Regions from separate parts of the Blautia faecis genome, predicted to be linked through region 2. Evidence: predicted binding sites of a transcription regulator. Region 2 holds the regulator's gene; each other region holds the start of a gene.
What was found. The regulator HrcA, encoded in region 2, represses chaperone genes, less so after heat shock. The targets are predictions, from matches to a motif close to TGTTAGCACTCNNNNNNNNNGAGTGCTAACA.
Positions count from the first base shown of each region.

Region 1: the regulator HrcA is predicted to act here: its motif matches at 4,670-4,700, upstream of PGQ38_RS15855 (Hsp20/alpha crystallin family protein).
Region 3: the regulator HrcA is predicted to act here: its motif matches at 3,816-3,846, upstream of PGQ38_RS00680 (Hsp20/alpha crystallin family protein).
Region 4: the regulator HrcA is predicted to act here: its motif matches at 3,085-3,115, upstream of htpG (molecular chaperone HtpG).

Region 1 covers NZ_JAQDKY010000040.1:31,417-37,720, forward strand. The annotation lists gene PGQ38_RS15825 (citrate/2-methylcitrate synthase) at 1-410, opposite strand, end outside; gene cls (cardiolipin synthase) at 665-2,224, opposite strand; gene PGQ38_RS15835 (GTP pyrophosphokinase) at 2,260-2,940, opposite strand; gene bsh (choloylglycine hydrolase) at 2,979-3,956, opposite strand; partial or broken gene PGQ38_RS15845 (hypothetical protein) at 4,091-4,315, opposite strand; gene PGQ38_RS20865 (S24 family peptidase) at 4,322-4,543, shown strand; gene PGQ38_RS15855 (Hsp20/alpha crystallin family protein) at 4,838-5,293, shown strand; gene PGQ38_RS15860 (Hsp20/alpha crystallin family protein) at 5,430-5,882, shown strand.
Region 2 covers NZ_JAQDKY010000010.1:75,047-81,350, reverse strand. The annotation lists gene dnaK (molecular chaperone DnaK) at 1-715, opposite strand, end outside; gene grpE (nucleotide exchange factor GrpE) at 831-1,481, opposite strand; gene hrcA (heat-inducible transcriptional repressor HrcA) at 1,510-2,550, opposite strand; gene PGQ38_RS07115 (LOG family protein) at 2,995-3,537, opposite strand; gene PGQ38_RS07110 (chromate transporter) at 3,630-4,199, opposite strand; gene PGQ38_RS07105 (chromate transporter) at 4,196-4,771, opposite strand; gene uvrB (excinuclease ABC subunit UvrB) at 5,022-6,304, shown strand, end outside.
Region 3 covers NZ_JAQDKY010000001.1:168,189-174,492, reverse strand. The annotation lists gene PGQ38_RS00700 (DUF134 domain-containing protein) at 1-523, opposite strand, end outside; gene PGQ38_RS00695 (ABC transporter ATP-binding protein) at 926-1,657, shown strand; gene PGQ38_RS00690 (SufB/SufD family protein) at 1,657-2,580, shown strand; partial or broken gene PGQ38_RS19640 (ABC transporter ATP-binding protein) at 2,921-3,734, shown strand; gene PGQ38_RS00680 (Hsp20/alpha crystallin family protein) at 3,959-4,393, shown strand; gene PGQ38_RS00675 (3'-5' exonuclease) at 4,734-5,693, shown strand; gene PGQ38_RS00670 (MurR/RpiR family transcriptional regulator) at 6,006-6,304, opposite strand, start outside.
Region 4 covers NZ_JAQDKY010000008.1:22,929-29,232, forward strand. The annotation lists gene PGQ38_RS05795 (DUF5721 family protein) at 1-283, shown strand, start outside; gene PGQ38_RS05800 (sporulation initiation factor Spo0A C-terminal domain-containing protein) at 289-678, opposite strand; gene htpG (molecular chaperone HtpG) at 946-3,012, opposite strand; gene PGQ38_RS05810 (hypothetical protein) at 3,204-5,621, opposite strand; gene PGQ38_RS05815 (glyoxalase) at 6,126-6,304, opposite strand, start outside.

The DNA.
Region 1 (6,304 bases), on a different contig from region 2:
ATGACATCTCTGGTAAAGTTAGTCGGTAGTTCCATACAATCAGATAGTCTTCCCTGAAATTCCATTAACTGTGTATCAGTTGGCAATTCTCCGAATAAAAGAAGATATGCTCCTTCTTCAAAGACAAACCTTTTTCCTTTACTTCCTGTTACTAAATCTTTTATATTATAACCACGATAAGATAACTCGCCATCACATGGACTCTTTACTCCATCACGATATTCAAAAGCTTTTATATCAGAAATATTTGTAAGCCCCGTCAACACACCTTGGCCTTTTTCATCTCGTAAGCCTCTTTTTACACCATACTCTGAATATAGATTCTTACTAATGCTATCATTTTGTTCACAAAAAATTGCTTGCTGTTTCATATAATTTTCCAAATTGCTCATTTGAATCGCTCCTTTCATTCTGTTACGAACTTACATACTATACTCAGATATTCTTGTTTCCAGAGCATTCAGCATTGTCTGTTCTTTTTCTTATTCTTATTCATTAGCAATACAATACAATGGAAAACTCAATTTAACCTCAACAAGGTTTGTTTTTTCATCCATGCAAAATCTTCTTTGTACAACAGACTGTTAGATATAGCAAAAACGGCCTTTCAAAAACAGTTAACTTCTAAATCAACTGTTTTTTGAAAGGTCGTTTCATCAGATTCTTATAGCAATCCAGCAAATAATCTCATAAATAATTGTCCTAGTCGCAAATATGCACTTCGTCCGGTTTGATATTGGTCTGTCACATCACGACATTCTCCCATCGTTCTTATCAGATCATTTTTTATTTCCACAACTGCCTGACAATCTGCCATAAAACAACCGTTTTCAAAATGGTGATATAAACTTCGATAATCCAGATTAATTGTTCCACAAGTTGCCATACAGTCATCTGCCACACTCATTTTTGCATGACAGAAACCAGGAGTCCACTCATAAACACGAACACCATGTTTAACTAATCCATGATAAAAAGAACGAGTTATATTATAAATGAATTTTTTATCAGGGATACCAGGTGTGATAATTCTTACGTCTACCCCTCGCTTAGCAGCCAGACATAACGCATGCGTCATTTCATCTGTTATGATTAGATATGGAGTCATAAACCAACAATATTTTTCAGCTTTATTTATCATACTGATATAAACTTCTTCTCCTACCTGCTCATTATCCATAGGGCTGTCTGCATAAGGTTGAACAAACCCAGTTTGCTGTGCCGCATAATCATAGTGGAAAAGGTATTTACTAAAATCAGAATCATTAGCAGCCTTAGCACTTACTGCATTCCACATTTCCAAAAATGTCACCGTAAGCGACTGAACAGCATCTCCTTCTAAACGAATACCTGTATCTTTCCACTGTCCATACGGGTGTGTGTAATTAAAATATTCGTTTGCTAGATTATATCCACCTGTAAATCCGACTTTTCCATCAATAACGGTTATTTTTCTATGATCACGATTGTTCAAAAACAGATTTAAACCTGGCATAAACGGATTGAATACACGGCAATGAATTCCTATTGCCTCCATCTTTTTCACAAAATCTGTGTTAATAAAGCCTATAGAACCCATATCATCGTAGAATACTCTAACTTCCACACCTGCTTTTACTCGCTCTTCCAGAACATCTTGAATCTTATGCCATGCTTCAGCGTCTTCTATCGCATGATATTCCATAAAGATAAACTTCTGTGCTTTCTCCAAATCCTTAAGCTGTGCCTCTAATCCTTTCACTGCTTCATCAAAATACACAATATCCGTATTCTGATAGATTGGATACTGCGAATTTCTTTGTATGTAACTTGCTATATTTCCTGCTTTCGGAATTGTTTCTTTTATTCTGCTCAAACACTCCTGACTGTCCGGAAGCATTGGTAACAATTTGCTATCAATTTCTGCATATCGCTCACGCATTTTATGTGTGCCACCATTCAAACCAATCAACAAATACAGGCCTACACCCATAATTGGGAAGATTAGAATTAAGATGACCCAAGGCATTTTCATAGAAGAGGTCTTATCTGATGCGTACAATCCCAAAACCAAGATTCCACTCAAAATCCTTGTAAATAAATTTATAATTTCTGCATATTCATTCAAGCGTGTTACGATAGTAATAATAAAAATCACTTCCAGAAGAATGCAGACTATGGAAAAACACAGCCGTTTTACCCCATTTTTTGTTTTTGCTTTGCCCTCTAAAGTATCTTGTTTCATATATATTCCGCCTTCCTACTTGCTCAGTTTTCTCCCTAAATTTCGTGGAACATACCAATTTTGTCTTTTATTCTCTGCATTTCATTATCTGCTTCAATGATAGCTCTTGCAGAATGAAGTAATTCTTCACTTATCTCATCATAGCCAGGCATTTCTTCAATTCCTTTTTTATAGCGAAGTTGATGTTCCAATGTTGCCCAGAAATCCATACCATTGGTTCGAATCTGTAATTCTACACGCATAGGTGTTTTACCCTTAGCAAAAAATACTGGTATTTCAACAATCATATGATAGCTTCGATAACCATTCGATTTTGGATTTTTTATATAATCTTTTATTTCAATAACTTTAATATCATCCTGTTGGGTAATCAAATCTGATATCATATAAATATCGTCAATAAACGCACAAACTATTCGAACGCCTGCTACATCATTGAGATATGTCTGTATATTTTCTGTTGTAAATTCATATCCCATCTTCTGCAGTTTATTGTAAATACTATTGGGCTTCTTAATTCTTGTTTTTATAAAAGAAATAGGATTTCGATTGTTCTCAGCTGAAAATTCATCATCCAAAACCTCAAGTTTAGTTTGTATCTCCCGAATAGCACAACGATACATCATCATTAAATTATAAAATTTCGTAGCATTATTTAAAAACTGTAGTGATTCCGGACTGTTCATCCTGAGTTTTTTTACTTCATCTTTTGTCATGGAACTTTCCTTTCTACCTCATCCCTGATTTCAAAACATTATTTATTTTGATAGTTGATTCGTTCTCCTTGAATTACTGGATAACAAATCATTTTATCACTATCCAGATTTTCTACATGCATATCTACTGCACTGATCTGATGGTTTTCATAAGTATTGTAATAATAAATACCTTTTGTAACATTACAACACGACGTATACAATGTGATTTCATATTTTCCATCCGCTACTTCGCAACATCCTCGTTGCTGATCCACAGATCCGAGAATGTGGAAGAATTGGCTAACGCTTTCTTCCTCTGATTCACCTGAAATTGCATTTACCTTTGTAAAAGCTACACGTACAAAGCGTGAGGAAGATGAGAGATCTCCCGGAAGACCTAATCCTCCCATACCTCTACTATATGCATCAAGAGCCAAATTTTCGCAGAAAGTATTTCTGGGCTGTTTAGGAGATAAATGCATATAATTATTTAGTTGAAACATCTGCTGTGGAAATGGCGGATTATTCGTAAGCACTCCTACTGGATTATCATAAATATGCAAACCATCTGACATAGATTCTACCGTAATTGACTCATTCTCATCAGAAATGATCCAGTGTAATTGTGCTAATGGCAATTGCTCGCTGAAAGGAGTATTAACAATATTAATTCGTTCAAGAAGCTCGCGAACTTCAACTAAAGAAGAACACTGACTTAAAATCCACGGAATAAATTCAAACTGTGCAATATTTTCCACATCTGGCTTAATCGCGGCATAAACAGCATTTCCGACAAAATTCAGTCCTGCCATTGCCACTCCTTTTTCATTCATAGCATCATAATACAAAGGATAATCCTCTGCAACATGAGCCATTCCAATAATTGCATAATGATTTTTCATATCGCCAACATGGCGAAAATTAAACGCATAATTACGTGGTGTAATTACTATCTGATCACCATAAGAGAATTCATAATCGAGGGTTCGTCCAAAGTAAAAATCTTTTGTTTTATAAGTTGCTGCTGTACACATGATCGTTTATCCTCCTAAATAGATTGAAATATGTCAATGAGTTTTTTTCTTGAACAATAGTATAGCACAATCTTTTATTTTGTTCCAACTTCATACATGATCATAACATGTAAACTTTAAACTATTTTCCTAGATTATTTCTCCATCAGTTTTTCAAACCAGGTATCCATAGCTAGGATGAATTGACCTACGTCTGGCAATTCTTGCAGCATTTCGTTTAGGGTTTTGTGCTTCACATATTTCTGCACATACACCCAAAAGACAACGCTACTGGCTTCTGATACAATGTCAGCTATGGTTTTGCGCATAAGCTCTTCAAATTCAGCAATTTCTTCTTTCGGAACAACATCATATGTGGTGACAGTATGGAGCCTCTCTATCTGGATGGACAGATCATCTGGATTCATAAACAAGAAACTCTTGAAGAAGGAGAAATCGGTGTCTTTTTCCTCGATGGTGATGCTTATGTAAAGAAATATCATCAATCTGATTCCGGTATCCAATTTATTTCTCTAAATAAAAAATATGCTCCTATCCAAGTCACTTCCGGCTCCACCTTAAAAACTTTTGGAAAAGTAGTTGGCTAATTTTAAAAGGCTGATGCATTAACAGTAAACTTGCAGGGCGTCTTTTTTCACCATTTTGCATGGCTTATAGCGTTCACAAAACACATTCACAAGTTTCACAAAATCATTCACAAAATCTTCACAAAAAATTAGCACTCACCTCTTGACAGTGCTAATAATGCGTGTTATATTACAGATAGAACAAAGGAAGAGAGATAAAAGAAAAGGTATTCCAGATGTTCGAAGAACTAGAAATGATAATACAGCAGACTGGATCGTGAAGATCTAGGGAGCTTTTGAAAGGAGATATGACTTATGTTAATGCCTAGTATTTTTGGAGAAAACTTATTTGATGATTTCTTTACACCATTCTATTATGATGACAAAGATGAGAAGAAAGCGGAAAAGAAGCTGTACGGAAGAAGAGCACAGAATCTCCTGAAGACAGATATTAAGGAAAAACCGGAAGGTTATGAACTGATTGTTGATGTTCCTGGCTTCAAGAAAGATGAAGTCAAAGTTGCATTGAAAGATGGTTACTTAACTGTCAGTGCAGCAAAAGGTCTGGATGAAGACGATGAAGATAAGAAGGGACACTACATCAGACGTGAACGTTACGCAGGAGCCTGCGAGCGAAGCTTTTATGTAGGCGAAGAAGTGACTCAGGAAGACATTAAAGGTGAATACAAACATGGTATCCTGAAACTGTTTGTTCCGAAGAAAGAAGCAAAACCAGTTTCCAATGATCCGAAATATATAACCATTGAATGATAATGATAACATCTGATTGATAAAAAGCTCGTGGTGTTGCCCGAAGATTTCGGGCAGTACCCTTTAAATATAATTGTAAGTAACAGTCGAAAGACTTGAATATAGATTTGTTTGTCATGAAAAGGAGATATGACTTATGTTAATGCCTAGTATTTTTGGAGAAAACTTATTTGATGATGATTGGATGAACTTCCCGTTTAACGATGAGTTTTGGGGCAAGAAGAATCCGCTTTATGGTAAACATGCGCAGAACATGATGAAAACGGATATCCGTGAAACAGACGGTAGCTATGAACTGGATGTCGATCTTCCGGGATTTAAGAAAGACGAGATTCAGGTACAGCTGAAAGATGGTTATCTGGTACTTTCTGCTGCAAAGGGACTGGATAAAGATGAAAAAGATAAAGAAGGTAATTATATCAGGCGTGAACGCTATGCGGGCAGCATGTGCCGAAGCTTTTATGTAGGCGATGCAGTAAGCGAAGAAGACATTCATGCAAAATATGAAGATGGTATTCTGAAACTGTCCGTGCCAAAGAAAGCACCTGAGAAAATAGAAAAAGATGGTTATATTGCCATTGAAGGTTAAGGAAATCTCCTTATAGTCGGGGCTGTCGCATCAATGATTAGGAAATCATAGGTGCGGCAGCATCTTTTTGCCGTTTTTAAGGCGAAATATTCTCTCCTTTCATTCTGTTTCTACAAGAAGGCGAACTTTAATAAACCTTTTCTGGAAAAAGGTTCGTTTTCAGGATTTACTTTTGACCTGTCAAAATCAGGCGGTTTGTTTGAGTGGAAATAAATGCCGCCCTGTCCTTCCTGCCTGAATCTTATAATGAAGCTTGTTTATGTTATACCCGATCGCCAGCAAGATACTCTGGGCGGTTACATTTGCTTTCCTTCGATATAAATATCGCCTGAATTCCATATACAAAAGTTCTTTTAATTCTATTACTATCTGTTCGTTCTCCATTTTCACCTAATCTCTTTACTCCAGTTTCAGCCTGCTCT
Region 2 (6,304 bases):
TCTCAGCAGCTTCTTTCAGTCTCTGAAGAGCCATCTTATCGTTGCTTAAGTCAACGCCCTCTGTTCTCTTGAACTCAGAAAGCATATAGTCTGTAATTCTCTGGTCAAAGTCATCACCACCAAGACGGTTGTTACCAGCTGTTGCCAGAACTTCGATAACGCCATCACCAATCTCAATAATGGAAACATCGAATGTACCACCACCAAGGTCATAAACCATGATCTTCTGCTCTTTCTCATTGTCAAGACCATATGCAAGAGCTGCTGCTGTAGGCTCGTTGATGATACGTTTTACATCGAGACCTGCAATCTTACCAGCATCCTTGGTTGCCTGACGCTGAGCATCATTGAAATATGCCGGAACAGTGATAACTGCTTCTGTAACAGACTCTCCAAGGTATCCTTCAGCGTCTTTTTTCAGTTTCTGAAGAATCATAGCGGAAATTTCCTGTGGGGAATATTTCTTATCATCAATTGTTACACGGTAATCTGTACCCATCTCTCTCTTGATGGAAGAGATTGTTTTCTCTGCGTTTGTTACTGCCTGACGTTTTGCAGGCTCACCTACCAGACGCTCACCTGTCTTTGTGAATGCTACAACAGATGGTGTTGTTCTGGATCCTTCTGTATTTGCGATAACGGTTGGCTGTCCACCTTCCATAACAGCTACACAGCTGTTTGTTGTACCTAAGTCAATACCAATGATTTTTCCCATGATAATTTTCCTCCTGTTTAAAAATTCATGGTTGCTGTCCATTACACGAACAGTAACATTTATACTTTGTTTTTAGAAAATGTCGATGAAGTTTGATTCTCCAAGCTGCTTTCTGTTAATTAGCAACTTTTACCATACTGTGTCTTACAACGAAATCCTTGTAGGTATATCCCTTCTGAAATTCCTCTACGACGATGTTCTCGCCAACGGATTCGTCCTCCACATGCATCACTGCATTATGCAGATTCGGATCAAATTCCTTACCTACAGCTTCGATTGGCTTCACACCCATCTCATCAAAAGCTGTCATCATCTGCTTGTAGATCATCTTCATGCCTTCTGCAAATGGATCATCCTCCGGTGCCTGTGCAAGACCTCTTTCGAAGTTATCCACGATCGGAAGCATTTTTTCAACGATGTCCCTGGCGCCGATGATGTACATGCTGGATTTCTCTTTCTCCGTTCTTTTACGGTAGTTATCAAATTCAGCCATGCTGCGCTTCAGTCTGTCTGTAAGCTCCTCGACCTGCTGTTCAAATTTATCTTTCTCTTTTTTCTTCTTGCCGAAGAAAGAAGTTTTTGTCTTGGTTTCCGGTTCCTTCTGAGATTCGGCTTCCTGATCTGACTGCTCAGTTTCTTCTGTCTGTGCTGGTTCTTCGGAAGTCTCCTCTTCTGCTGTCTGGGCTGTATCTGCTGCCTCTTCTTCGCTTCCGTCTGTTACCGGAATGTCAACTGCTTCTTCCTGTACTTCGGCTTCTTTATTCATTTCTTCTGACACGCTTTCAACCGCCTTTCTAGGTTTTCTTATTTACCATTTCGTCAAGCTGGACTTTTAATTTCTTTAAGCTGTCCACTACATTCTCGTAATCCATTCGCTTGGGACCGATGATTCCAATAGTTCCACGCATTCCATCTCCCAACTCGTAAGTAGCTGTGACCACACTGCAGTCTTTCATGGTACGTACCGGAACTTCATCCCCGATGTATACCTGAACTCCTGTGTTCTCCGGATCTCCCATTTCCTCACGGACCATATCCGCAAGTTCCTGCTTATCCTCGAAAGTGGAAATCAGCTCACTGGCTCTGGATGTATCTGCAAGCTCTGGATACTTAAATATGTTGGTTGCTCCCGATGTATATACTTTCATATCTTCTTCGTCCACGTGAATCGTAGCTGCAACTGCGTCCAGCACATCTGCAACCACACCGCTGTGGCTTCCCGCCTGTTCTTTCAATCTGGCGATCATGCCCAGATTAATGTCCTGGATGGGTACACCGTTCAGGTTCGTGTTAAGAAGAAGATTCAGCTTCAGGATCGTCTGGTCATCCATCTCCTCATCAATATTAATGATCTGGTTCCGAATGACATTACCCTCACATACAACTACGGCAATCAGCTGCCGCTCATTGACTCGTGAAAGCTGAATGAACTTCAGGGTGCTTCCCTTATACTGGGGAACCGCAACCATAGCCGCATAATTGGTATTCGTGGCAAGAACCTTCGCCACCTGCTTGAGCACCTTATCCATCTTATCTGACTTCTCAATCATCAGATCACGGATTTCTGCGATCTCGGCTTCCTTCTCCCTGGTAAGCTCATCTACATAAAGGCGATAGCCTTTATCTGATGGAATTCTTCCGGCTGAGGTGTGGGGCTGTACGATGTAGCCCATATCCGTCAGGTCGGACATCTCATTTCGGATAGTAGCAGAGCTGACATTCAGATCCGGATATTTGGAAATAGTTCTGGAACCTACAGGCTCGCCTGTTTCCATATAAGTTTTGATGATTGCTTTCAGTATTTTCCGTTTGCGCTCATCTAATACTTCATCCATGAAATATCTGCTCCTTCCTGAAAAGCAGACGGTCAAACCTGATTCTGATTTCCGTCTGGCTTCTTCGAATTCCTTTTGTTAGCACTCATTATTTAGGAGTGCTAACATCTATGCTCTTAAGATACACCTCAGTATTCCTTTTGTCAATATTTTTTACAAATTTTTTTCATCTTTTTTGATAGTTTTTACCCTATACTTTACCATTCTGGCTAAATTCTCCTTACTGCAATACTTTTTTTGGACAGCAAGGATACTATCAGGTATCTGCCAACGCAGTCTTATGTTTGCTGCCGCATAAATGAAAAAGATGCCTTGAGAAAATTTTCCCTGGCATCTTCTTTCCTATATAGGAATACCGCCCATAGGCGACATGTCCGTTTTGTAACTGTTCAGCACCTTCACAGTTATATGTTTCGCAAAACAGCCCCTGCTGAATAGCAGCCTCTATTTTTTATAATTTTCCAGATAGTCAAGAACTGCTGTCGGCTCATCCAGAAAGACTACCATATCCAGCACGGAAAAATCCATGAATTTCTCTTCTGCTGTGTACTCCAGCAATGCTTTCATCTTGTCATAATATCCGTCAATGTTATACAGCACAATTGGGCGGTCAATACGTTTCAGGCTTTTCAAGGTAAAAATCTCAAAAAATTCCTCGTAGGTACCAATTCCGCCAGGTGCTACGATCGTAGCATCTGATTTTTCTTCCAGAAGTTTTTTGCGCTCTCTCATATTCTCTGTGAAAATAAATTCCGTGCATTTCTCATACAGAACTCCAGGCTGGTCAAAAAATCGGGGAGCAATTCCAAGTATGTAACCATTTTCTGCTGCCACGCCTCTGGCTGCTGCTCCCATCATTCCGGTAGCCCCGCCGCCAAACACCAGACCGTGACCTCTTTTTCCCATTGCTCTTCCAAGCTCTTCTGTTTTTTCATAATAAATGTTTTTAAGCAGTGCACTTGAAGCGCCATATACACATATGTTCAATCTGTTATCCCCCTTATTTTTTCTTCTAAACACAGGTGCAGCCTACCTGCGGCAGCACCATATACGAAAGTCAGCTGGCATATCTTTTCCAGTCAGCTTCCGGCAGCCGCGCAAAACACCATATTTGCCACACCGCACAAAACCATCACCAGAATAGGATTCATTTTAAATTTTCTTAAAAGCACCAGTGCGGCAGTAAAGAACACCACCATTCGAATGCATATGTTTTCCCGAAACAGTTCCACTGCACCATTTATAAAAAAAGATGATACTAAAATGGTAACTCCTGCCTTGGCGATCATGGCCACAACCGCCGGGCGAAGGGATGTAAGAGTTCCCTGGAGAAGGGACATTTTCCGGTATTTCGTGTAAATATATGCCAGCAGGGTTACAATTATACAGGAGGGTAAAATACAGCCAAGAGTAGCCACCACTGCGCCACCAGGACCAGCAATCCTGGTTCCTACAAAGGTTGCGGAGTTTACTGCAATAGGACCAGGAGTCATCTCTGCAATGGTCACAAGATTCGAAAAAGTTTCCATGGAAATCCAGCCATGCATAGTCACTACCTGTTCCTGTATAAGAGGCATTGCTGCATATCCACCTCCAAAGCTTAATGCACCAATCTGAAGGAAGCTGAAAAAGAGCTGAAGATAAATCATTTTTTGCTGCCCTCCTTCACAAGTGTACGCGCAAATCCAAATACAGCCACAATAAGTATTATATAAATAATGTTTACCTTCAGAAAATAGCTTACACAAAAACTGATGACCATAATAACCACATTTACCCAGTCATTTGATTTCGCCACGTTTTTCCCCATGTCGTATACCACAGAAATGATCACAGCACCTACGCCGGCAGTCATGCCTTTCAAAAGAGCTGCTATATAATAATTAGAGCAGAATGCATCATAAAACAAGGAAATCAGGGACAGGATCACCATTGGCGGAATAATAGCCCCCAGAACCGACAGCAGCATTCCCGGTATTCCCCCAAGCTTGTATCCCACCACAATTGCTCCGTTTACTGCAATTGCTCCTGGAGATGACTGTGCGATTGCCACCAGATCCAGCATTTCTTCCTCATCGATCCAGTGATATTGATCCACAAATTTCTCTTTCAATAAAGTAACGATCACATATCCGCCGCCAAAAGTAAACGTACTAAGATATAACGAGGCAAAAAAAAGCTTCCTCAGCACATATCTTTTATTCTTTTGTTTTTCTTCCATTTCCGGCACTCCTAATAATTCTGCATGATTTCTGCGCATCGCGAAGCGTGTTACTGGTCAGGTCGTGAACAATCACGCTTTTCTTTTTTAAGATAACGCACTATAGGTATGTCTGTCAATTAAAGTTTTGGAATGCTTCTGACATTTCAGAGGGCAGAACAAATATTCGATTCTGCTGTACTTTTATAAAAAAGGATGCTATACTGAAAACAGTTAAAGCGTGTTTGATTTTATAAAAGAAAGGACTCATATGGATCATTTTGAATTACATTCCGAGTATAAACCAACCGGCGATCAGCCACAGGCTATTGAGAAACTGGTAAAGGGATTTAAAGAGGGAAATCAGTTTGAGACGCTGCTTGGTGTCACCGGCTCTGGTAAAACTTTTACTATGGCAAACGTTATTCAGGCGCTGAATAAGCCTACTCTGATCCTGGCCCATAATAAAACTCTGGCAGCACAGTTATACGGTGAGTTTAAGGAATTCTTCCCGGAGAATGCGGTGGAGTATTTTGTTTCCTATTACGATTATTACCAGCCAGAAGCATATGTGCCTTCTTCTGACACTTATATTGCCAAGGACTCTGCGATCAATGATGAAATTGACAAGCTCCGTCTTTCTGCCACTGCCGCCATGTCAGAGCGAAAAGATGTTATTATCATCTCTTCTGTGTCCTGTATCTATGGATTGGGTTCTCCTCAGGAATTTCAGGACATGATGATTTCCCTGCGTCCTGGCATGACTAAGGATCGTGATGAGGTTATCCGGGAGCTGATCGACATTCAGTACACCCGAAATGAAATGGACTTCCACCGAAGTACCTTCCGCGTCCGTGGCGACACTCTGGAGATTTTTCCGGCTAACAGCTCAGATACCGCTGTCAGAGTGGAGTTTTTCGGAGATGAGATTGACCGTATCTCTGAGATTGATGTGCTCACCGGAGAAATCAAATGTCAGCTTGCGCACATCGGTATTTTCCCTGCTTCCCATTATGTAGTACCAGCGGAGCAGATTCAGAAAGCAGCCATTGCCATTGAAGAGGAATTAAAAGAACGGGTAGACTACTTTAAAAGCGAAGACAAGCTTCTGGAAGCCCAGCGTATCTCCGAGCGTACCAACTTTGATATTGAAATGATGAAAGAAACCGGCTTCTGCTCCGGTATTGAGAACTATTCCCGTCATCTTTCCGGACTGGAGCCAGGGCAGCCACCTTATACTCTGCTGGATTATTTCGGGGATGATTTTCTTCTTATTATTGATGAGTCGCACAAGACAGTCCCACAGGTTGGCGCTATGTATGCTGGCGACCAGAACCGTAAACAGACATTGGTAGACTATGGTTTCCGTCTGCCCTCTGCTAAGGATAACCGCCCTCTGAGTTTTGAAGAATTTGAGAATAAACTTGACCAGGTTTTGTTTGTATCTGCTACCCCGGGAGATTATGAATACGACCATGAGCTTCTCCGCGCCGAGCAGATCATCCGTCCTACCGGTCTTCTGGATCCGAAAGTGGAGGTGCGCCCTGTAGAGGG
Region 3 (6,304 bases), on a different contig from region 2:
CATAGATCTTGAATGTTTCTGTGTGTCCAAAGTGCTGAAAAATTTCTCCATTTTCATAAGTAACTGCAATCTTCATAATGATATCTCCTTCATTTTGTAAATTTGATTTGGGAAGTGAACTATTAAATCGGTCAGCGGCTGGCAGTTTCTGTGAAAGGTCTAAGCTGGTAAGCGGAGTCTGTTTAGATTCCTTTTGGCAACAGCATTTCCCGCAGCGCGTATGCTCCCGTCCTTCGCAGAGCCGGTAATTTCCCCCGGCTATGACAAGGCGCTGTCCAAGGACGATACATCGGGCAATTTTTTTTCGGGCAGTTTCATAAATTTCTGTGACAGTTGTCCGGGAAATGTCCATCTGGGAAGCACATTGTTCGTGAGTTTTCTTCTCAAGATCTACCAGACGGATGACCTCATATTCATCCAGAGTCAGAGTGACAGCTTCCGACTCTCTGGGACATTCTTCAGGAGAAAAAGTTTCATATTGGGGTGCCTGGCAGATTCTGCGGCATCTGGGCGGTCTGGGCATATATGTCACCTCCTTGTTTTCGACATATGTCGATTATAAACCAGAAGAAGAGAAAATTCAATACTATTATTTTCTGAGCGCTATTCAAAGTTGCTCCAATATGGTATAGTTTTGTTACTATTCATTTGCAACGCTCTGCGAGGTGTTTTTGGTGGATAAAGTTTACAGAAAACCAGAGAACTAAGTTTGCGTAGCAAACGCTATTTCTTGTGCCTGTCACAAAAAGGTTCGTGTTTCTGTGCGTCGCGAAGCGCGTTGCTGTGAAGGTCGTGGTTGACAATTTTTTTTATTTGGAGTACAGTCCAAGAAGAGATAAAATCGTTACTGCTCAAAAGCAATTTTTTTCTGGAATTTTGGGCACAATTGGAGCAGTAATGTAAAATTAACAGAAGAGGTATGAATATGCTGAAAGTAAAGAACCTGACTTTTGAAGTGAATGAAGAGGGGAAAAAGCGCTGTCTGGTAAATCACATCAGTTTTGATGTTCAGGATGGGGAAATGCTGGTAATCACCGGACCAAATGGAGGTGGAAAATCCACCCTGGCCAAGGTACTGGCTGGCATTGAGAAAGCAGACAGCGGAGAAATTTATCTGGATGATGAGAACATTACAGGATACGATATTGATCATCGTGCAAATGCGGGAATTGGCTATGCATTTCAGCAGCCACCCCGCTTTAAAGGTATGACCGTGGCAAGAATGTTATCTCTTGCAGCAGGAAAGAATTTAACGGAAAAAGAGAGCTGTGACCTTCTCTCAGCTGTAGGACTTTGTTCCGAAGATTACCTGAACCGTCAGCTGGATGGAACCCTTTCCGGCGGTGAAATGAAGCGAATTGAGATTGCCACAGTTTTAGCGAAGTCTCATAAAGTAAGCATTTTTGATGAACCTGAAGCAGGAATCGACCTGTGGAGCTTTTCCATGCTGATCAAGCGCTTTGAGGAGATTCATCGTGAGAAAAAGGAGTGCTTGATCCTGATTTCCCATCAGGAAAAAATCATCAATATGGCAGATAAGATCATGGTAATTGAAGACGGTGAAGTAAAGAAATATGGTACGAAAGAAGACGTTTTCCCAACCTTATTTCAGCAGGAAAAATGTCAGAAATGTCTGAATGAAGGAGGAAAATGTTGATGGTTAAAGTAGAAGAAACAACCCAGGGCGTGCTGGATAAGATCAGCGAAGGATTCGCGCAGAAGGGTGCTTTTAATCTCCGTCAAAACGGTATTTCCATTTGCCACGGTGATAGCGAGCACATCAAAATAAAGAAAAAAGAGGACAAGCCGGGAATCGATATTTTCATTGATGGCGAGACGAAAGGGGAGAAGGTTTTTATCCCGGTGGTAGTCAGTGTGTCCGGAATGACAGACCTGGTTTACAATGATTTTTATGTGGCAGATGGTGCAGATGTAGACATTGTGGCAGGCTGCGGAATCCACAACAGCGGCTGCAATGACAGCCGTCACGATGGCATCCACACCTTCCATGTGGGCAAGAATGCCAATGTACATTACGAGGAAAAGCATTACGGTGAGGGCGAAGGAACCGGCAGCAGAGTGCTGAATCCGGTGACTAATATTGAACTTGGTGAGAACTCTGTGTTCACCTTGGATACCGTTCAGATCAAGGGGGTTGACTCCACCATCCGTACTACAAATGTGTCAATGGATGCAGATTCCAAGCTGTTTGTTCTGGAGCGTCTGATGACTGACGGAGAGCAGAAAGCAGAGTCTGATATTGAAGTCTGTATGAATGGAGCGGGTTCTTCTGCACAGATTATTTCCCGTTCCGTTGGAAAAGGAAATTCCTCCCAGGTTTTCCATCCCAAGGCAGTTGGAAAGAATAAATGCCATGCCCATATCCAGTGTGATTCCATTATTATGGACCATGCCGAAGTAGGCTCCATCCCAGAGATTCAGGCGAAACATGTGGATGCTGCGATCATTCACGAGGCAGCAATCGGTCGAATCAACGATGAGCAGCTTTTGAAGCTGAGAACTCTTGGCATGACCGAGGCTGAGGCAGAAAATGTGATTATTGAGAACTTCCTGAGTTGAGAATATAAAGCTTTTGTGGAAATAAAATACCAGGTGAGCTCTGAAAGGGCACTATCCTGGTATTTTTTGTCTCCAATTTTAATTACACGATGTTACAATAAACACATCAGACAATAGAATGGAAATGACGAAATATGCCAAATTTACAAAGGCGGCTATGGCATATGCGGATTCCTTTATTTCCTGGATGAAACGGTGCTCGATCTTTCATGGACTGATGATGGTGGTCACAGCTTATACACTTCTTACGGTATTGCCGTTTGGGGCGCATTATGTGGCGAATGGAATATTTGCGGTTTCTGATTTTGTCATCTGTATTATTTCATCACTTGGTCAGCACTTTATGCTTTATTCCAGCCTGGAATGCGCAGGAAATTATTCATCCCTTTTACATGTGGTAAGTGTATGTGTAGATAAAGCAAATGCAATACTGGAGCTGGACAGTATGGATATTGACGGCAAAGAGATCCAGCCGGAAAATTATGATATCAGACTTTCGAACATTTCGTTTTCTTATGACAAACGGAAGATTATTGATGATATATCGCTCTCTATCCCACAGAAAACGACGACAGCGATCGTTGGACCATCTGGTGGAGAAAAATCAACACTTTGCAATCTGATTGCCAGATTCTGGGATGTGGATTCCGGGGAAGTGACGCTTGGAGGCGTGAATGTAAAAGACTACAGCATGAACAGTCTGATGCGTAATTTTTCATTTGTATTTCAGTCTGTGTATTTGTTTGCAGATACTATTGAGAATAATATTAAATTCGGACGTCAGGATGCAAGCCATGAGGAAGTGGTGGAAGCGGCAAAGAAAGCGTGCTGTCACGATTTTCAGCAAACTTCCTGATGGATACAATACAGTGATCGGAGAGAGAGGAGCTACACTTTCAGGTGGCGAGAAACAGCGTATTTCGATAGCCAGAGCAATCATGAAGGATGCAGTAGATGCACTTACAAAGGAAAAAACGATTATTATGATTGCCCACAGATTAAAAACAGTCAGACATGCGGATCAGATTGTGGTTGTTGACAAAGGAAGGATTGTGCAGCAGGGAATACATGAGCAGCTAATGAAGCAGGAAGGTATCTATAAGAGATTTGTGGATGCAAGGCAGCAGGCGGTAAGCTGGAAACCGGCGCATTGAGAAATAATGCACAGTTGGGGAATATCCAAATTGAATTATCTGAAAAAGGCATAATTTAAGGACACAAATTCTTCACAAAAGAATTAGCACTCACCTATTGACAGTGCTAACAATACGTGTTATATTACATACAGAACAAAGGGAGAGAGAAAAAGAAATCTTCCAGTTTCATTGAGAATGTTAATTAAACACGTAAGTGTTCACAATATAAGGAGGAATGGATTATGTTAATGCCTAGTATTTTTGGAGAAGATTTATTTGATGATTGGATGAGATTACCTGTAGAAAGAGAGACGAACAGAGGTTACAGAACCACAGAACTGATGAAGACAGATATTAAGGATGTGGATGGCAACTACGAGCTGAGCATGGACCTTCCGGGATTTCATAAAGAAGATGTGAAGATTCAGCTGAAGGATGGTTACCTGAACATCCAGGCTTCCAGAACTGAGAATAAAGATGAGAAGGACAATCATGGTAAATATGTCCACAGAGAACGTTACACCGGACAGTGCTCCAGAAGTTTCTATGTAGGAAAAGAGTTGGAGCATGAGGACATTCATGCGAAATATGACAACGGTGTTCTGGTTGTTACCCTCCCGAAGGAAGCGAAGAAAAAAGTGCCGGAAGAGAAGAAGTTTATTTCTATTGAAGGCTGATTTTGGTAAAATAGATTTTTGGACTGATATAGACTGACATAAAATATGTGCGCCAGCCGTGAAATAGAAGCGGCGGCTGGCGTAAATAATTACTGAATACTGTGAACAGCTTCTTTCATATAGATTGTGTTTCATTTAAAGACGATTTTCTAATTTACATAGATTTTGTTTCATACCCCCTCATTTCCTGCCGGCTACCCACCGGCAGGTTTTTTCTTATGTCTTTACATCATTTCACCTGTCTGTTATACTTGTCTGGAATTATTGCTGACTGTAAAAAACAAAATGTTGTTGCAAGCGTTGTGAACAGTAACAATGTTTTAAGAGAAGGAATTTACCCATGAATTACATTGTATTTGACTTGGAATGGAACCAGAGCCCAGGGGGAAAAAGGTGGTCCAACAGCCGTCTGCCTTTTGAGATCATAGAAATCGGCGCCGTAAAACTGAATGAAAAGAAAGAAATTGTGGACAGCTTTCAGCGTCTGGTCAAGCCCCAGGTGTATAACTGGATTCATGACAGTATCCATGAAGTAATTCATATGAATTATAAAGATCTGCAGAACGGAACCCCTTTTCCACAGGCAGTTACAGAGTTTCTGGATTGGTGTGGAGAAGAATATATTTTCTTCACCTGGGGAAATCAGGATGTGATGGAGCTGCAGCGGAATATGAAATACTATGGCAGGCTTTCCAGAATCAAAGGTCCGGTGACCTATTATGATGTGCAGAAATTATTTGCCATCCGCTACGAGGAAAACGACGAGCGCCGTGCCCTGGAATTTGCCACAGATAAAATGGGCGTAGAGAAGAAAATGGACTTCCACCGCGCTCTGGGAGATGCTTATTACACCGCATGTATTCTCCAGAAAATAGAAGACGAGTATATTTTTCCTAACTCATCCCTGGACGTATACCAGAACCCTAAGAGTAAACGGGAAGAGATCCACGTATCCTACCCGGCTTACGATAAATATGTGTCCCGTGAATTTTATTCCCGGGAAAAAGCCATGAAGGACCGTGAAGTAACTAGCACGAAATGCCCATTGTGCCATAACCCGGCTAAGCGCAAGATCCGCTGGTTTATGAATAATTCCAAGGTTTACTACAGCGTGTCCCTTTGCCAGGAACATGGCTTTGTCCTTGGCAAGATCCGGATCCGCCGGACAGAAGACAACATGTACTATGTAATCAAGAAACTGACTAACGTAACCGACGAAGAAGCCGACGAGATCCGCCAGAAACGTGATGCCCACAGGGCCAAACGCCGCCTGAAAAAAGAAGAGCAGCCAAGCCAATAAACTAACGCTTGGTTAATAGAAAAAACCCCTCCGGAATCCAGGAATACGCCGTCACCGCCCAGGAGCTAAAGATAAAAGAAGAAATTTATTCAGCAATGGTGATGTATGGAGTGCTGACATATGACAATGGGATGGTTTTTGTTCCCAATAAAGAGACGAAAGAATATTTGCAAAAGGCACTGTGCTACAGATAATATGTACAAAAATTAAAATCCTCTTTATTCTCTATTTGCATAAATTCAAAGTGCAAAACAGAATAAAGAGGATTTTTTTGTCTTTTGGGTCGCGTCACAGGTGTCATAAATTATTTGATTAAAATGAAGGCTCTTTGTTGGCTGTCAGGATCTCTGCAGATTTCCGCAAATGGTAATTTGCGGTCTCTGGCATTTTGCTTACTACACTTGCGTATAAAATTTCGATTATCGCATTTTCTGAAAAACGGTGTGCAACAATTTCCTTACCCACGGTGATATCAGAGGTTGCATTGTAAAATATTAAATTACAATATTGGGTCATTGTGGACTTTACTGACTGCGTAATGCCAATGGTAAAGGCTCCTGCCTCGTGAGCAGCTTTTACAGCGGCGTTGACAGTTCTGGACATACCGGAGT
Region 4 (6,304 bases), on a different contig from region 2:
TTATTCTGTTATCCGTGGAAAAAAAGCGCCTCTTTCTTTCAAAATCGTGCTTCAGTTTTCTCCGAATAAGACCGCTGCATTATTGCAGAGTTCTGCATTTTCAATTTCTCCCGAAATGATAACAGGTCTGTATCTGAATCTCCAATATAAGAATAAGACCTTGCTTTGTATTACCGGAACATCTATGAAAACCTTTCTCCCCGGTAAAGAACTGGACCACCTTTGGGAGCAATATGTGATGGATTTTTTTCATCGCAGCGGATTATCCGTAGAAGAAGTTTAATCCTGTCAGAATAGGTTCTCCATTATTTTTCCACTAGAGCTATTCTGGCATTCCACGTCTGGAACCTTGCTTTCTTTTTCATCTCCCAGATAAAAGGCGATCATATCTACAAATTCACTGTTGGTAGGTCTGTATTCCAGAGGATATCCGGCAATCTCTTCCAATCTTTCCCGATGATTTTCCCAACATACATTTACAATTGTACGAATATCATGCTCAATATTAGATGGCTTGGATTTAAATTTCTTTGCAAGCCTTGGATAAATATCTTTCGTGATCTTCATTGGTCTTTCCTGAAATTCCATTGTCATGCGTATGGCTTCTGCTACAAAATAATATCCTTTATATTTCGATGTCGCACCAAGTTTGCGTATCGTGCCGTATACCTCTCTCATTTTTGTCCCTCCCACAATAAGTTATACTTCTGATTCTGCATCTGCAGTCAGCCCTTGATTTGCCTCTACATATAATACGAGTTAAATTTGCCTTTTTTAGCATTTAGAGACGAAAATTAAGAAAATTGTAATATTTTTTAGGGATTTCGAGATAAAATTCTATAGAAAAGCAGAATAACAGGATAAACTTTTCCAATTTTTCATATAAAAAGGACAGGCGTCCTAAATGCAATACTCATTTAAACGTCTGTCCCTTTTTGTCATAACTTATTTTGTCAGCATAAGCAGAATTTCATTACTTCTCTGAACAAATCTGGTCATCTCTTCCGGTGAAAGCTGTTTATGACTCAGCATAGCAAGATCATACAGTTCCTCGCAAATAACCGGGGTCTTCTCAGAATCCTTGTTATCTGCTACAAACTGAACCAATGGATGTTTCGCATTCAGAACCAGAGTTTCCTGACCGCCAAACATAGATGGATCCATGCCGTACATATTGTACATCTTCATCATATCCTGCATACGGCGGCTCTCTTCAGAAAGAGTCATCATAGCAGCAACTTTTTCATTTTTCAGATTCTCAACCTTCACTTCCAGTTTGTCATTCTTCAATGCTCCTCTGAATACTTCTGTAAGAGTCTTGGAAGTCTCCTCGTCAGCAGCTTCCTCTCCACGCAGTTCTTCTGTAAGATCTGCATCAATTCTCTTAAACTGGATAGTCTGATCCTTCTGCTCCAGATGGGAAATAAAAGCGCTGTCAATATTGTGTTTCAGAATAACAGCATCCTTCTTTGCCTCACGGAACATGTTAATATACTGACTCTGCTGAACCTCATCTGTTACATAGAAGATAGTAGTCTTCTCAGGCTCTTTCTCGTCTTTCGCGCCGTCCTCTTTCTTCTCTTCTGTGGATTCAACAGTCTCTTCTGTCTTAGTCTCATCTTCTGGTTTCTTGTTCTCTTCGATGCAATCTTTCAGAGTCAGATATTTGCCATCAATGTTCTTGAAGAGGATATAATCATTCATCTTATCTGAGAACTTGCTGTCCTTAATGCAGCCATATTTGATAAATGGACTGATATCATCCCAGTATTTCTCGTAGGACTCACGGTCTGTTTTACACATTCCGGTAAGCTTGTCCGCTACTTTCTTTGTAATATACTCGGAAATCTTCTTCACGAAGCCATCGTTCTGCAGTGCGGATCTGGATACATTCAGTGGAAGATCCGGACAATCAATTACACCTTTCAGAAGAAGCAGAAATTCTGGAATTACTTCCTTGATGTTATCTGCGATAAATACCTGGTTATTGTACAGTTTGATCGTACCTTCGATGGAATCATATTCTGTATTGATTTTCGGGAAGTACAGAATACCTTTCAGGTTAAACGGATAGTCCATGTTCAAATGAATCCAGAACAAAGGCTCCTTATAATCCATAAAGACTTTACGGTAAAACTCTTTATATTCCTCATCTGTACAACTGTTTGGATGTTTCATCCACAATGGCTCCGGATCACTTAAAGATACCGGACGTTTATTGATTTTTACTTTATCTTTTGCAGGAGATACTTCTACGACTTCTTTCTCACCTTTGTCATTCTCTTTCTCCTCAGTCTTAGCATCCTCGTGGATACGCTCTACAATTACATCATCATCACGAAGCTCAGCCTCATCAATGGTCTCATACTCCTGCGGTGCATTTTCCTTAGACAGATAGATATTTACCGGCATGAAAGAACAATATTTCTCAATAATCTCTCTCATACGATATTCGTTGGAAAACTCTGTACTCTCATCATTTAAAAACAGAGTAATTTCAGTACCAACTGTAGTCTTATTGCCTTCCTGCATATCATACTCTGTACCACCATCACAGGTCCAATGTACTGGAGCAGCGCCCTCTTTATAAGAAAGAGTATCAATATGAACTTCATCTGCTACCATAAATGCTGAATAAAAGCCAAGTCCAAAATGACCGATGATCTGATCATCCGTGGTCTTATCTTTATATTTGGAAAGAAACTCAGTAGCTCCTGAAAAAGCAATCTGTGTAATATACTCTTCCACTTCATCGGCCGTCATACCAAGACCTGTATCAATAAACTTCAAAGTCTTCTCTTCCGGATTCACAATAACTTGTACTTCAGCTTTGTAATCATCCGGAAGTGTGTATTCACCCATAACATCAAGTTTCTTAAGCTTCGTAATTGCATCACAACCATTGGAGATTAACTCTCTTGCAAAAATGTCGTGATCAGAATATAACCATTTCTTTATAATTGGAAAAATATTTTCACTGTTAATTGATAAACTACCATGCTTCTCAGCCATGCAGCTCACTCTCCTTTGTCTTCTTAATTATACAAACTATAGTAATACCAAACTGACTAAAAGTCAAGGAAAATTTAGCACTCGTTTTAATTGAGTGCTAGTAGTTTTTATTAAAAGAAGGGAGACCATTTCTGGTCTCCCTCATTCGTTCTGCTCTCATTCACAATTACTGTTTATCTGAGAATCCACTATTATTTTTTCTTATTGCGGTAAACAAGTATTCCTGCAATTAATACAATCGCAACAATCAGAATAATTACAAATGGGAGGATTGGAGTATTATCCCCGGTCTTTACTGCATTCTTCTGATTTGCATCTGTTTTGTCTGCAGCCGGTGTCAGAGTCTGATTCGGTGCAGCATTTACAGTGAAATTAACCTGCTTGGTATCCTGTGTTCCAGTGTTTACCCAGTTGCTTCCATCAAACTGCTGCTGATTATATGTGACAGTCAAAGTATAATTTCCATTCTTGCCCATGCGGAAAGTTGCAGAATATGGTGCGCCGTCCCAGCTTCTTGCCTCAAGAACCTCCCAGTTCAGCGGCTGATATCTTACATCTCCCTTAATCGGATTTTCAATATCCATACCTGCGCCAACTGCAGTGAAAGTAATCTTGGTCTCTGTAGTATAGTTTCCATCGGAGCTGATTCCTGTGATACTGTTATTCCCTGCATCAGATACAATCGGTCCACGGCTTACAGTGACATTAACAGATACTACAAGGCTCAGGTTATCCGGATTGGTAACACCGTCTGGAAGAGCAGCAGTACCTTTCACAGAGAACTTCTGTGCTTCTGTACTGTTCTGATTATATGCACTGCCCTTTACATCCCATTTTACAGAGGCATTCATATCGCCCTTGTTTGTAGTAATCTTAACAGTAGATGGAAGCTGCAGTCCAGCTGCTGACTTCTCAACCCCGTTTGCCAGACTGATATCAGATACTTTGCCTACAGCTGTAAGCTTGGCAGCAGCTTCTGTTACTGTAAAGCTTACTGGAATATTCAGGTAATCTGTCTGATCTGTCTTAATGGAAACAGTCTGTGTATAGGTTCCTGCTGCCAATCCAACTGCCGGTGCAACAGTAAAGGATACAGACTGGTTTGCATTTGCCTCTAATTCTGAAGCAGACGGAGCACTTACTGTAAATTCGTTTCCGCTTACACTTACAGCAATACCGGTTAATTTCACATTTCCAGTATTGGATACATTGATTGTAACTGCAGCTGGTGCTTCTTTGTAACCAGCTTCTTTACTGTCGAATTTCACTTCGGAAATGTCGGTAGTAAATGAAGGAGCTGGAGTAATCTCCGGAGTCACTTCCGGGGTGACTTCTGGTGTTACTTCCGGAGTTACCTCTGGGGTGACTTCTGGTGTCACTTCTGGGGTGACTTCTGGAGTTACCTCTGGTGTCACTTCCGGGGTGGTTTCCGGTGTAGCTGGTTTCTCTGCTGGCTGCTGATCTGTATTCGTATCATCCTGCTTCTGCTCAGCTACTGTAAGCTTTGCAATAAAGGAAACCGTTACACCTTCCTCTGTTTCATAAGTGATCGTATCACTGTATTCTCCAACAGCTGTACCTTCTCTTGGCATAACCCATGCATCAACTGATTCTCCAGCCGCAAGAGAACCCAGATCCTTTACCATAAAATGTTCCGGACTGATTTCTTTGAAATTAAGAGTGCTGTTGCCAGTATTCTTAACAGTTACATTCTTAGTCATGGAAGAGTTTGCATTTTCCTGTGTGAAGCCTGCATTTACGGTTCCAAAATCAAGTACTGCAGTACCATCTTCTGCAGTATTTTCTGCAACAATTTCTGCTGTATACGCAGGTTCCTGCTGGGCAGGGGATTCAGCTGAAGTTCCCTGATTTGCATCCTCAGTCTGTCCATTCTCAGGAACTTCCAGATAGCCTTCTGTTCCAATGTTAATCACACTGTCATCTGTAGTGATCTCAGACTGGGAATTGTCAGCAGAATTCTCTGTGTCCTGTCCATCTGCCGGCTGCATAACATCAGCGGAAGAATCAGTTGGTTCATCAGCACCAATGTCAATTACTTCCTCGGTTTGTGTATCTTCTGCTACATCCTGAGCCGGCTGTGTGTTCTCATCTGTCTGAGAACCTTCCGCAGGTGTATCCTCTGCTGCAATTTCCTGAACAGGGGCTTCCTCTGCCGGTACAGCCTCCTGCTCTTCCTCTGGAAGCTCGGTTGTCTCTTCCGGAGCTTCTTCCGGTGTAGCCACGATTTCAACTGTATTTACTTTCAGTTCTCCGGTTATGCCCATTTCGGTCTTTCCGGTAATTTTCAGCTCGATCTTATTTCCAAGATCTTCATCAACAAGCTTATAGGTCTTCTCAGTGCCTACTTCAGTGAGCTGATCTCCAACTTTTCTTGACCAGCTGAACGTTACATAATCGTCTGTAAGTCCTTCCGGTGTAACCTTTTCATAATCGGCGCTAAGCTCAGAGCCTACAGCTGCAGTTCCCTTAATCTTAAGCTGACCTCCAAGTTCTCCCTCTGGTGCTGCTGCCGCAAATACCAGAGACGGAAGCAATGAAAGCATCATAAGAAAAGTCATGACCATTGCTATAATTTTCCTAGGTCTCATATGCCATCCTCCTTTACATTCCCCTTTTAGGCTGACCTGTAACATTATTGTAACATATTTTAAACATTTTCACAAGCACTTTTATTTTATTGTAATTCTTACAGTGCATGTGACAGTGCTACTGTTCGCTCCGCGCACCGCAACCACTTCGCGCTGCACAGGAATCATGCATCCGCATGATTCCGCGCCCAGATTCTCGGGTTTTCTGTGAAATTTGTTTACAAAAAACACCTCGCGGAACATTGCCAGTGAACCATAACGCGATAGTTGCTGGTCACTTCTTTCTCCGGAAAACATCTTATGGGATGTATCTTCTCTTCTGAACAGTAACACATTATGTTCTCTTGTTTAGTGTCATTATAGCAACCTGATTTTATACTTATGTAATATGAATTTATCCGATAACTGTTCGGAATTCCAACCGGACATACTGCCTTTTCGCCAGTTTCATCACCTTATGTGAAAGTCAGTTACTCTGCAGCTGCAAACCTCTGCTTCAAAAGATCATCCCTCCACAATCAGATATTTTCCATCTGGAAGGGCAAATACTTCACTTGCTTCTTCTAATTCTTCATTACTCATGCCATCCACATCTGCACCCATTCCAGACAGATATTTTCGCACTTCGTCAATAGAATCTGCAACTACAGCCATGCAATCCTCCAGGAATTCCTCTGCTTCTT